DNA from 3 places in the Thermoanaerobacter sp. RKWS2 genome. Region 1 is predicted to be linked to each of the others. Evidence: a T-box and tRNA genes for the amino acid it is inferred to sense, from the RefSeq annotation. Region 1 holds a T-box; the other regions hold tRNA genes.
What was found. A T-box is a leader RNA that pairs with one kind of tRNA and senses whether it is charged. The one in region 1 lies ahead of thrS (threonine--tRNA ligase), so its partner is inferred to be a tRNA-Thr.
Positions count from the first base shown of each region.

Region 2: it encodes a tRNA-Thr, which carries the amino acid that the T-box ahead of thrS (threonine--tRNA ligase) is inferred to sense. The anticodon was not compared.
Region 3: it encodes a tRNA-Thr, which carries the amino acid that the T-box ahead of thrS (threonine--tRNA ligase) is inferred to sense. The anticodon was not compared.

Region 1 is NZ_CP110888.1:1,806,836-1,811,126, reverse strand. It holds gene ytxC (putative sporulation protein YtxC) at 1-627, shown strand, start outside; gene OEI98_RS09585 (DUF445 domain-containing protein) at 710-1,309, shown strand; T-box leader at 1,362-1,553, shown strand; gene thrS (threonine--tRNA ligase) at 1,607-3,511, shown strand; gene OEI98_RS09575 (MFS transporter) at 3,609-4,291, shown strand, end outside.
Region 2 is NZ_CP110888.1:2,765,431-2,769,721, reverse strand. It holds gene OEI98_RS14590 (NAD(P)/FAD-dependent oxidoreductase) at 1-161, shown strand, start outside; gene OEI98_RS14585 (adenylosuccinate synthase) at 177-1,457, shown strand; tRNA gene OEI98_RS14580 (tRNA-Thr) at 1,566-1,641, shown strand; gene OEI98_RS14575 (SHOCT domain-containing protein) at 1,967-2,155, shown strand; gene OEI98_RS14570 (SHOCT domain-containing protein) at 2,187-2,471, shown strand; gene OEI98_RS14565 (FTR1 family iron permease) at 3,460-4,176, opposite strand.
Region 3 is NZ_CP110888.1:2,343,164-2,347,454, reverse strand. It holds gene OEI98_RS12465 (Mini-ribonuclease 3) at 1-118, shown strand, start outside; gene rlmB (23S rRNA (guanosine(2251)-2'-O)-methyltransferase RlmB) at 128-871, shown strand; gene OEI98_RS12455 (NYN domain-containing protein) at 871-1,377, shown strand; gene sigH (RNA polymerase sporulation sigma factor SigH) at 1,459-2,103, shown strand; tRNA gene OEI98_RS12445 (tRNA-Thr) at 2,165-2,240, shown strand; gene tuf (elongation factor Tu) at 2,372-3,574, shown strand; gene rpmG (50S ribosomal protein L33) at 3,759-3,908, shown strand; gene secE (preprotein translocase subunit SecE) at 3,938-4,135, shown strand; gene nusG (transcription termination/antitermination protein NusG) at 4,168-4,291, shown strand, end outside.

The DNA of each region.
Region 1 (4,291 bases):
AAATTAATCAATAAATATTACCATTATTTTTCAGAAGATGAAAAGGAGGAAATAGAAAAAATCGCTTACAATATTTTAGAAGATGATGTGAATAAAGAGACATTTAAATTAGCAAAAAAAGAGCAAATTTTTGTATTGGTAAGAGATTTTTTAAAAGAGAGTGATTATATAGACTTAGAAGGGTTTGTGAACTTTAGACTGAGGGATTTTATTGGTGAACTTAGCGAAGTAACAGATAAGGCTGTTGATGAATTTTTAATGAAAAAAGAGTACAATGAGTTTATAGGTTTACTTAAATACTTCGTCGAATTACAGGATTCAAAAGTTGAAATATTGAATATCATTGTCGATAAAAATGGCAAATTTAAACTTTATGATGAAAATGACAAACCAATATCTAATGATTTTATTAATGAAATAGTTGCTGAATTAAAAGATGGTGTTATAAGTGATGAAGATGCTTTGATAAGCACGCTTATAACCATTGCTCCTAAAAAAATATTTTTTCATTCTATTAACAATATGAGAGATAATGAAATTCTAGAGACGGTTAAAAAAGTTTTTAATGACAAAGTAGAAATTTGCTATGGTTGTGAATTGTGTTCAAAGATTAAATGTGAAAAATAGCCCAGCTTAAGGCTGGGTTTTAAAATTCGTCAAAATCTGATATTATTATATTTGTGATTTTTTAAAATTTAGAGGTGGTGGAATGCAATTTTTAACAAGGATGCTATTTTTAGCTTTTGTAGGAGCAGCTATTGGATGGCTTACGAATTTTGTCGCCGTTAAAATGCTATTTAAGCCTTTGAAACCTGTAAAAATTTTCGGTATTACGTTACAAGGACTTATCCCTAAAAGAAAATATGAAATTGCTAAATCAATAGGTGAAATTGTGGAAAGGGAATTGTTATCTTTTAATGATTTATGGGACAGGCTTTTAACAGAAGAAAATCGCAAGTTTCTATTATCGAATTTGGACTTAAAAGTTAAAGAAGTTACAGAAAATAAACTTCCTTCTTTTCTTCCCAAGGCTATAAAAGAGATGATATCAAACTACATTGGTGATATTATAAATAGAGAAGTAGAAGTATTTTTAAATTCTCCTTCTAATGAAGTGGTAGAGATTATTTCAAAAAAACTTAAAATATCAGAAATTGTAGAGGAAAAAATAAAAAGCTTCAAATTAGAAAAATTGGAGGAGGTGGTGATAAAAATTGCTCACAGTGAACTTTATATGATAGAGATTATGGGGGGAGTTTTAGGGTTTCTAATAGGAGTATTGCAAGCAATTGTGATACAATTTTTATAAATTATTATTGACAAATGTCCGAGAGGAAGATATAATGATTAAAAAATTAAATATTAAAGCAATGAGGGGGAAAGTAGATATTTAAAGAACATCACAGAGATTGAATGACATAGGCTGAGATCATTCAAATGTTCTGAATATCGAAGACCACCCCGGAGCTGCGGATGATGAATCCGAACGGTTATTCCGATATAATACCAGAGTATAAAAAAGAGTGGAACCGCAGATAACCTCTGCCTCTTTACGGGGTAAGAGGTTTTTTATTTAAGAGAAAAATTTTACAAAGGAGGTAATTGAATGATTATAACATTAAAGGATGGCACACAAAGAGAATTTGAAAAGGGTATGACAGTTTATGAAATAGCTAAAAGTATAAGTGAAAGGTTAGCAAAAGAAGCCGTCGGTGGAAAATTTAATGGCAAAGTGGTGGAACTTAATACAAAAATTGAGGAGGACGGAAAATTAGAAATTTTGACTTTTGATGATGAAGAAGGGAAAAAGATTTATTGGCACACTTCTTCCCATATTTTAGCACAGGCTGTAAAAAGGCTTTTTAAAGATGTGAAATTGGCAATTGGTCCGGCTATAGACAATGGTTTTTATTATGACTTTGATACAGAAAGGCCTTTTACCACAGAAGACTTTGAAGCTATAGAACAGGAAATGAATAGAATTATAAAAGAAGATTATAAGTTGGAAAGGTTTGTCCTTCCAAAAGATGAAGCGATAAAATTGATGAAAGAAAAAGATGAACCTTATAAAGTGGAGCTAATTGAAGAAATACCAGAAGGAGAGGAAATTTCTTTTTACAAGCAAGGAGAATTTACTGACCTTTGTGCTGGGCCCCATCTTATGTCAACAGGCATGGTAAAAACTATTAAATTGTTGTCAGTTGCTGGAGCCTACTGGAAAGGCGACGAAAAAAATAAAATGCTTCAAAGAATATATGGAATAAGCTTTCCCAAAAAAAGCATGTTAGATCAATATTTACATATGTTAGAGGAAGCTAAAAAGAGAGACCATAGAAAATTAGGGAAAGAGTTAGATTTGTTTAGTATCCACCCTGAAGGACCTGGTTTTCCTTTTTTCCATCCTAAGGGAATGATTATAAGAAACATTTTAGAAGATTTTTGGCGAAAAGAACATATAAAGCATGGTTATCAGGAAATAAAAACTCCCATAATTTTGAATGAAGAATTATGGCGTAGGTCAGGACACTGGGACCACTATAAAGAGAATATGTATTTCACTGAAATAGACGGAGAGACTTATGCAATAAAGCCTATGAATTGCCCTGGAGCAATGCTTGTTTACAAGTCTACAATGCACAGTTACAGGGATTTGCCTTTGAGACTTTGTGAATTGGGTTTAGTGCATAGACATGAACTCTCAGGAGTTTTGCATGGGCTTATGAGAGTAAGAAGTTTTACTCAGGATGATGCTCACTTGTTTATGACTCCTGAGCAGGTTGAAGATGAAATTTTAGGGGTTATAAATTTAGTGGATTATTTCTATAAAATTTTTGGCTTTGAGTATTTTGTTGAATTGTCTACACGTCCTGAAAATTCTATGGGGTCTGATGAAGACTGGGAATTGGCTACAAATGCTTTGATTTCTGCTTTAAATCGCGTGAATTTACCATATAAAGTTAATGAGGGGGATGGTGCATTTTACGGACCCAAAATAGATTTTCATTTAAAAGACAGCATAGGTCGTACATGGCAATGTGGAACTATCCAATTGGATTTCCAGATGCCTGAAAGGTTTGAACTGGAGTATATAGGCCCAGATGGAGAAAAACACAGACCTATAATGTTGCACAGGGTAATTTACGGAAGTATAGAAAGATTTATTGGAATTCTTACTGAACATTTTGCAGGGGCTTTCCCAACTTGGCTGGCGCCAGTACAAGTTAGAGTTTTGCCTATATCTGATAAACACTATGCTTATGCCCAACATGTATACGGGCGTCTGTTGGAAAATGACATAAGAGCTGAATTAGACGACAGGAATGAAAAAATAGGATACAAAATACGAGAGGCACAACTTCAAAAGATTCCTTACATGCTGATTGTAGGGGATAAAGAAGTGGAACAAGGAACAGTATCTTTAAGGTCAAGAAAAGAAGGGGACTTAGGCGCTATTTCCTTAAATGAGTTTATAGAAAAAATTCTTAAAGAAATCGCCACAAAAGCTTTATAAAATCAAAATGCTCCTTTAAAGGGGCATTTTGATTTATTGAAAGAATTTAAAAAACGTGGTAATCTAAAATTAAAATATTAATTTTGAGGGAAGAGGTATGAAAAAGGACGCAGAAGTTTACAAATATTTAAGACATAACATAAAAATGAATATGATAAATGGTCTTGCATGGGCTATAGGCTTTAATATGGTCAACCCTTTTATTGGCATATATGCTATAAAATTAGGAGCAAATGACTTTCAAGTGTCTCTTTTAAATTCTTTACCTGCCCTTATGGTGGTAATTGGAGTTATTCCTGTAACATATTTGATTAATAAATTAAAAGAGGTTCACAAATTTTCTTATATTGTACTTTATATCGCAAGAACTTTTTATTTTTTACTTGCTCTTGCTCCGTTTTTTAATAAAGAGCTCCAACCGTGGGTGGTAGTCGTGTTGGTGGGAGTAATGAATTTACCTTCTATGACAGTTGGCATGTGTTGGCAATCATTTATGAGTGAATTAATTCCTCCAGAATATAGAAGTAAAGTTTTCGCTGACAGAAATTTTTGGACGACAATTGTGGCAACAATTACAGTTTTGGTAACAGGATGGTTGCTTGATAAAATAGTTTTCCCTATTAATTATCAAGTAATATTTACTGTTGCATTTATTTTCGGATTAATAGAATCTTATTATTTTTCAAGGTTTCATGTGGTAAAAAGGGATTTGGATGAAGCCAAGTCCGGAAGTTTTTATGAAGCTTTTAGAAACATGTTTGAGTCTAAGAAATTTATATA
Region 2 (4,291 bases), 960 kb from region 1:
TAAAGTTTTATTCCTCACGAGTAAAGCTTACTGACAAATTTGAAACGCAAATTCAAAATCTATTTGCGGCGGGAGATGGAGCAGGCATTACACGGGGACTGGCACAAGCCTCTGTATCTGGCGTTGTAGTTGCAAGAGAAATTCTAACGAGAGTTAAATAGGGAAGGAGAATAATTATGTCAACATTAGTTATAGTTGGTACCCAATGGGGAGATGAAGGGAAAGGGAAAATTACTGATTATCTTGCGGAAAAGGCAGATGTAGTCGTAAGATACCAAGGAGGAAATAATGCTGGTCATACAGTTGAAAAAGGAGGAGTGCAGTATAAACTTCATTTAATTCCCTCTGGAATATTATATCCTGATAAAATTTGTATAATAGGAAATGGAGTGGTAATTGACCCAGCTTCTTTGATTGAGGAAATAGAAAATTTAGAAAAACAAGGGGTTAGTATAGAGAATTTAAAAATAAGCGATAGAGCCCATATTGTATTTCCTTATCATATAAGACAAGACGAACTTGAAGAACTAGCAAAAGGAAAAAATGACTTGGGTACTACGAGAAAAGGCATAGGTCCTTGCTATATGGATAAGTCAGAAAGGATAGGAATAAGAGTATGCGACCTTATAAAGCCAAAGGTTTTAGAGGAAAAGCTTAAAAGAAATATAGAAAAGAAAAATAAACTTTTTAGAGATTTGTATGGTGTAGAAGGCTTTGATTTTGATGAAATGTATAAAAAATATTTAGAGTATGCTGAAAAAATAAAACCCTTTGTTACTGATACAACAGTGCTTTTATACGATTTAATTAAAAGTGGCAAAAAAGTTTTATTTGAAGGAGCACAGGGGACACTTCTTGATTTAGATTTGGGTACCTATCCTTATGTTACTGCGTCTCATCCCATAGCAGGAGGAGTGACAGTAGGAGCAGGAATAGGACCTACAATGATTGATGAAGTAATAGGTGTAGTAAAAGCATATACTACAAGGGTTGGTAAAGGGCCTTTTCCCACAGAGCTTTTTGATGAAAATGGAGATTTCTTAAGAGAAAAAGGTCATGAATATGGGACTACTACAGGAAGACCGAGACGATGTGGTTGGCTGGATGCTGTTATTCTTAAATACTCTGTAAGAGTGTCTGGTATAACTCATTTTGCTCTTACCAAATTAGATACTTTGACAGGGCTTAAAAAAATAAAAATATGCACAGGTTATAGATTTAAGGGAGAAATAATAACAGATTTTCCTGCAAGCCTTGAGGATTTGGCTCAATGTGAACCTGTATATGAAGAATTTGACGGGTGGGAAGAAGATATACAAGGAGCAAAAACTTTTGACGACTTACCTTATAATGCTCAAAAATATATAAAAAGAATTGAAGAATTGATAGGTATTAAAGCAGCAATAATCTCTGTAGGACCTGAAAGAAATCAGACTATTGTTTTAAGGGATTTTTGATAAAGTGATTAAGGCTCTTTTACAAAAATTTTATAAAAAAGCTTGACATATACTGTTGCTCTAAGTATAATATATAAATGTCAGGACAATTGGATAGCTAATAAAGGTGCTGGCGTAGCTCAATAGGCAGAGCAGCTGACTTGTAATCAGCAGGTTGAAGGTTCAAGTCCTTTCGCCAGCTCCATTTTTTTTGTCAAAAAGTCAAGGTTTTTAAGTACCTTGCTTTTTTATTTTAGTGTTGGTGACAACAAAATGACAACATCTTATCTTTACCGTTTATAAATAACTTACTTAGTTTTTCAGCTGCTTCTTTCTGCATTTCGGGAAGTACATGCGAATAATGTATTAAGAGTCATTTTTACGTCTGAATGCCCAAGACCTTTGCCAGTTCATGAAGAAAAACGTACTTTTATATTTATTTTCTCTTCATATTTTCTTCAAAAGTAAGTTTTAAAATAAAGGTAAAGCAAGTTAACAATTTTTCGATAAATAGAAAGGAGTTGAAAAGTATGTGTCTTATATTAATCTTGGCAATTGGCTTTTATTTGTACAAAACAGGTGACCTGCAAAGAATGATTAATAATTTACATGAAAACAAAAATTACCAAACAAACGAAGCAAAAAGAATACTCGATATACGCTTGGCTAAAGGCGAAATTACAGAAGAAGAATATAATAAATTAAAAAGTATTTTGTAAAATTTAAATATTTAGAGAGGAGGAGAAAACAATGTTTGGAGGATATATACCGGGTGGTTTAGGTCATTGTTTTGGAGGATATTATCCGTACGGTTATGGAACTTGGTTCGGTGGTGGACTTACCAATATATTGTTCTTAATTTTAATAGGTGTAGTAATTTACTTGCTAGTAAAACAGATTAGAAATGTTAACTTTTTTAAAAAACACGATACAGATCCTAATAATGAAGCATTAGAAATTGCCAAGTTAAGATACGTTCGAGGTGAAATTACTTCAGACGAATATACAGAAATAGTAAAAATGTTAAAAAAATAAGCTAAATAATTTGACATTATTTTTGCTTACATTGCTCCTATTGACATTTTATGACCTTAAAAGACGAGACCTTTACATAATATGTTTTATATATTATGTAAAGGTCCTAATTTATTTAGGTTGTTTGTCAAAAGTTAGGGTAAAGTATGTCCGTGTTAAGATTTTGTATGTAAGTTTTTAAAATATTTTAATTTGAATTGGCTTACCATCGGTTACATACTTTGCTTGTTCAGTTGTGGAATACATTTTATTTATAATAAAATCATTACTTATATGAGAAAACGGTAGAGTTTTAGACTCTTTACCAGCTTAATAAATGAAAATTAATGGTATTATATTTCCTTTAAGTTAGATTGCTTCGAGTAACTTTCGCTTTCCCCCTTTCTTTGTATTTCTTTCGGAAATGCTACAAGAGGCCGTTTTAGACCTTAGCGTCGCAGAAAACGGCGTCTTTGAGATGGTACAGTTTCTATCTTCTACGCATACTCTAAAAGGCTAAGAGAAATAAACGAAGAAGAAGTTTACCAGGTAGAAAATGAAATCAGTTTATGAGAGCAGTAGCTTTCGCTTATACATTAATTAATTCAAATTGCCAGTAACAAATATTAACATATTTTGGCGGTAATGCTCTTAAAAAGCGAAAAAAATTTTTAATCAGGCTGTAATAATTTGAGAAAAAATATTTTTATGCCCTTAAAAAATACCATCATAATTGAAAATCTTTGGAGATCTAATTTGAGAATTAACAATGCATTATATCCCTTCTTTCTCTAGACAAGGTTTCAGTACATTGATGATCTGTTTCTCATCATCAACTACCCGGATGTTTCTTTTATTTTCCATCTTACTATCGCCACAATTTAATGCTATTTTGTATCGCAAATAGGTATATATTCACATAAAATTACGTATTAGGTGGTTCCTTTCGAACTATTCATAAACATTTTACCTACAATCAATATATAAGCACTATACGCAATGACCTGCATTAAAGACGGAGTGCTTTCGTATCCAATAAACGCTGCAGTAACTTACCTAACAAACTTTCATCTGGAATTAACCATTCTAGGCTCCATACTTTTTCAATTATTGGAGGTATTATTCCTAATTCTCCTAATGCATGAATTGCATGAGATGTTAAACCTGCTGCAATGAATATCAAAAGCCAGCCAGTTATCATAAAGAATTTCCTTAAATTCAATTTTATTGTTGTTTTGTATAATAATACAGATATTATTGCAGCTATAAATAACCCTGTAAATGATCCTAATAATAAACCTTCACCTTTTAAGGCGGTTAAGAATAGTGCCGTTTCTATCCCTTCTCTTATCACTGTTACAAATGCTAATATCGTTATGCCCCATACCTGATTATTTGACAAAGCTTCATCAACCTTTGCTTGAAGCTCACCTTTGATGTTCTTGCTCTGCTTTTGCATCCAGACAACCATATATGAAAGGATAATAATGGCTATCGCTGCAACAACTATTTCAAATAATTCAGCACTTTCGCCTTCAAAACTAATTTTTAAAGCCTGGAATATAAACGAAATAACAACACTCAAAACTATAGCACCAATAGCACCTAGCCATACGTGTTTAAAGTACTTTTTTTGGTTGATTTTTGTAAGGTATCCTAATAGTATACCTATGACTAAAAAAGCCTCGAGTCCTTCGCGGATTGTAATTAATATACCTGCTAACATAAAAACCCTCCTTATATGATTATGATAATCATTATCAATTTTATTTTAGACTATGCATATTCATTTTGTCAACTTTTTTATATTATATTTGTTGTGGTGTTAGTATATTATTGTA
Region 3 (4,291 bases), 540 kb from region 1:
ACAGGCCTATAGGTATGCTACGGGATTTGAAGCTTTGCTAGGTTATTTATATCTTGCAGGAGAATTTGAAAGATTAAAAAACATTCTTGAGCTTTCTGTACAAGTTATTGAAGAATAGGTGATGATTATGGAAGAGCAGAATGTAATTCTTGGTAGAAATCCAGTAATCGAAGCTATAAAAAGTGGGAAGAAAATTGAAAAAATATACGTTTCTAAAACAGCAGGAGGAAATATTTCAAAGATAATAAATCTTGCCAAAGAAGCAGGTATTGTAGTTTCTACTACTGATAATGATATTTTAAGTAAATTAGCCGGTAGTCAAAATCACCAAGGGGTCGTGGCTGTAGGTGCTGTATATAAATACTTCGATGTAGATGACCTTTTGGAATATGCTGAACAAAGGAAAGAAAAGCCTTTTTTGTTGATATTAGATGAGATAACAGACCCTCACAATTTGGGTGCGATTATAAGAAGCGCAGAGGCTTTTGGAGTCCATGGGATAATAATTCCAAAAAGGCGGGCTGTAGGAGTAAATGCTACTGTTGTAAAAACTTCTGCCGGAGCAGTAGAACATATGAGAATAGCAAAAGTATCAAATATTAACAATACAATACGAGGTTTAAAAGAAAGAGGCTTATGGATTGTTGGAACAGATGTAAATGCGGGAAAAAGTTTTGAAGAGCTGGATTATGATTTTCCTCTTGCTATTGTAATTGGCAGTGAAGGAAAAGGGGTTTCTAAATTGGTTTTGCAAAATTGCGATTTTGTGGTTAAGATACCGATGAAAGGTAAAATAAATTCTTTAAATGCTTCTGTAGCAGCCTCCATTTTGATTTATCAGGTAGTATCAAAAAGAAAAGGTAAGGCGTGATGTCCTTGTACATGTTGGTAGACGGCTATAATGTAATAAACAACTGGCAGATACTAAAAGAAGAAGCGCAAAAAAATTTGGAAGATGCGCGGGACAAGTTAATAGATATGTTGGCTGATTTTAAAGGATATTCGGGGATAAATATAATATTAGTTTTTGATGCAATGTATGTAAAAGGAAGTCTAGAAAAACATGAAGAAATCAATGGTATTGAGGTTGTTTACACAAAAGAAGGAGAATCGGCAGATCACTTTATAGAGTTAAAAGTAGTAGAATTAGCGAAAAAAGAACAGGTTGTTGTGGTAAGTTCCGATTGGACTGTGCAGCAGGTGGTTTTAGCTCATGGTGCAATAAGAATGTCTGCAAAAGAACTTTATGAAGAAATGAATAGATATATTGAAAGACATAAAAAAAGCTATGTGAATACAGTTTATAAAGACAATTTGGAAGAGCGACTTGATAATGAAATAGTAAAAAAACTGCGCAAAATGGCAGAAAACAGTTAAAATTAGCTTGACTACCTTTACCAATATAATGTATAATTATAACGTATAAAGTTGCCGGAATAATAAATGGGGGCGGTATTGGTGAAATCTGGGGCGCAGCAGGATTACTATCAACCATATGACCAAATGGAAGAGGAGGAGGTCGTTTTTAGAGCTCAAAAAGGAGACGAAGTTGCTTTAGAGTACCTTATTGAAAGGTATAAAAGTTTTGTAAAAGCAAAAGCTCGTGCCTATTTTTTAGTAGGTGCCGATAAGGAAGACATTATTCAAGAAGGAATGATAGGCCTTTATAAAGCAATTCGAGATTACAAAAGTGACAAGCTCACCTCTTTCAAAGCTTTTGCGGAATTATGTGTGACTCGTCAAATTATTACTGCAATTAAAACCGCAACAAGACAGAAACATATACCGCTTAATTCTTATGTTTCCCTCAATAAGCCCATCTTTGATGAAGAATCTGATAGGACTCTTATGGACGTTGTTTCTACCCAATGCATTGCCGACCCTGAAGAGTTAATAATAAGCAAAGAGGAATACGTTAACATTGAGAGCAAGATGGAAGAATTATTGAGTGGATTAGAGTGGGAGGTCTTGGTATCATATTTGGATGGTAAATCATATCAAGAAATTGCTGAAGATTTAAACAGGCATGTTAAATCTATAGACAATGCTTTACAGCGTGTAAAAAGAAAATTAGAAAGATATCTTGAAATGAGAAACAGCTAACTATTGACATTTAGAAGACTTTATAGTAAAATCAAAAATCGGAGTCGTGATATTCCCTTTTGCCCACGTAGCTCAGTAGGCAGAGCGTCGCCTTGGTAAGGCGGAGGTCACCGGTTCGATCCCGGTCGCGGGCTCCAATTTTGTTATTGATGTTTTTTTATCATAGAAGTTGTGCTTTTTAATCCTATTAATGTATAAAGGGTTACTTTTATGACACAATTTTAAGAAACACCAGGACAAGTTTATTGAAGTAAAGGAGGAAAAGAGGATGGCGAAGCAAAAATTTGAGAGGAAGAAGCCCCACGTAAACGTAGGGACGATAGGTCACGTAGACCATGGTAAGACGACGTTGACAGCAGCGATAACGATGGTATTATCGAAGGCAGGAATGGCAGAGGCGAAGGGATATGACGAGATAGACAAGGCGCCGGAGGAGAGAGCAAGGGGAATAACGATAAACACGACTCACGTAGAATATGAGACAGAGAAGAGGCACTATGCGCACGTAGACTGTCCAGGTCATGCTGACTATGTAAAGAACATGATAACAGGGGCAGCACAGATGGACGGGGCGATATTAGTAGTATCAGCAGCAGACGGACCGATGCCACAGACGAGGGAACACATATTATTGGCGAGGCAGGTAGGAGTGCCATATATAGTAGTATTTTTAAACAAGGCAGACATGGTAGACGATCCAGAATTAATAGAATTAGTAGAGATGGAAGTAAGGGAATTATTGAATGAATATGAGTTTCCGGGGGATGACACACCGATAGTAGTAGGGTCAGCACTTAAGGCATTAGAGTGTGGATGTGGTAAGAGAGAGTGCGAATGGTGCGGGAAGATATGGCAGTTAATGGATGTAGTAGACGAATATATACCGACACCGGAGAGAGACATAGACAAGCCATTCTTAATGCCAGTAGAGGACGTATTTACGATAACAGGAAGAGGAACTGTTGCGACAGGGAGAGTAGAGAGAGGGAAGGTAAAGGTAGGAGACGAAGTAGAGATAATAGGATTGACGACGGAATCAAGGAAGACAGTAGTAACAGGGGTAGAGATGTTCAGGAAGACACTGGATGAGGCGCAAGCAGGAGACAACATAGGAGTATTATTAAGAGGAGTACAGAGGGACGAAGTAGAGAGAGGGCAAGTATTAGCGAAGCCAGGGACGATAAAGCCGCACACGAAATTTGAGGCACAAGTTTACGTATTGACGAAGGAAGAAGGAGGAAGGCACACACCATTTTTCAATGGATACAGGCCACAATTTTACTTTAGGACGACAGACGTTACAGGTGTAATAAACTTGCCGGATGGAGTAGAGATGGTAATGCCAGGGGACCACGTAACGATAAAAGTAGAGTTAATAACACCGATAGCGATGGAAGAAGGTTTGAAGTTTGCTATAAGAGAAGGCGGCCGTACAGTAGGTGCTGGCGTCGTGTCAGCTATCATAGAATAAAGAGAAGCCGGGTTCAAACCTGGCTTCTTTTGAGTTAAATCAATGCTTTAGCAAACTGTGCAAAATGTCAACTAATGAGCTACCTACAAATCTTTGACACAGACTTTTTGTTTTTGGTGATTGACAAGAAGTTATATTTATGATAAATTTGACTAAGCAGTCGAATCACCGGGAGGTGTAATAATTGAGAGTAAAAATTACATTGGCATGTACTGAGTGTAAGAATAGAAACTATCATACAACAAAAAATAAGAAGAATGACCCTGATAGGTTAGAATTAATGAAATACTGCAAATTCTGCAAAAAGCATACCTTGCATAGAGAGACTAAGTAGTTTTTAAAACTTTAAGAGGATGTGAGGAAATGGCCGGTGAAGGAAGAAAAATTGTCAAGTTTTTCAAAGATGTAAGGGCAGAAATGAAAAAGGTGACATGGCCAAGCAGAGAAACTATGATAACTTATACGGAAATTGTATTAATAGTAGTAGCTCTTTTTACAGTATTCATTTTTTTGATTGACTCAGTTTTTAGTTATCTATTAAAGCTCATTATTAAAGTTTAAAGGAGGTTGGGGCGAGTCCCCAGAGGTTGACTATGCCAGAAAAAGAAAATGCAAAGTGGTATGTGGTTCATACCTATTCTGGATATGAAAACAAAGTTAAGGCTAATTTAGAGAAAATTGTAGAGAATAGGAATTTGCAGCATTTAATTCACCAAA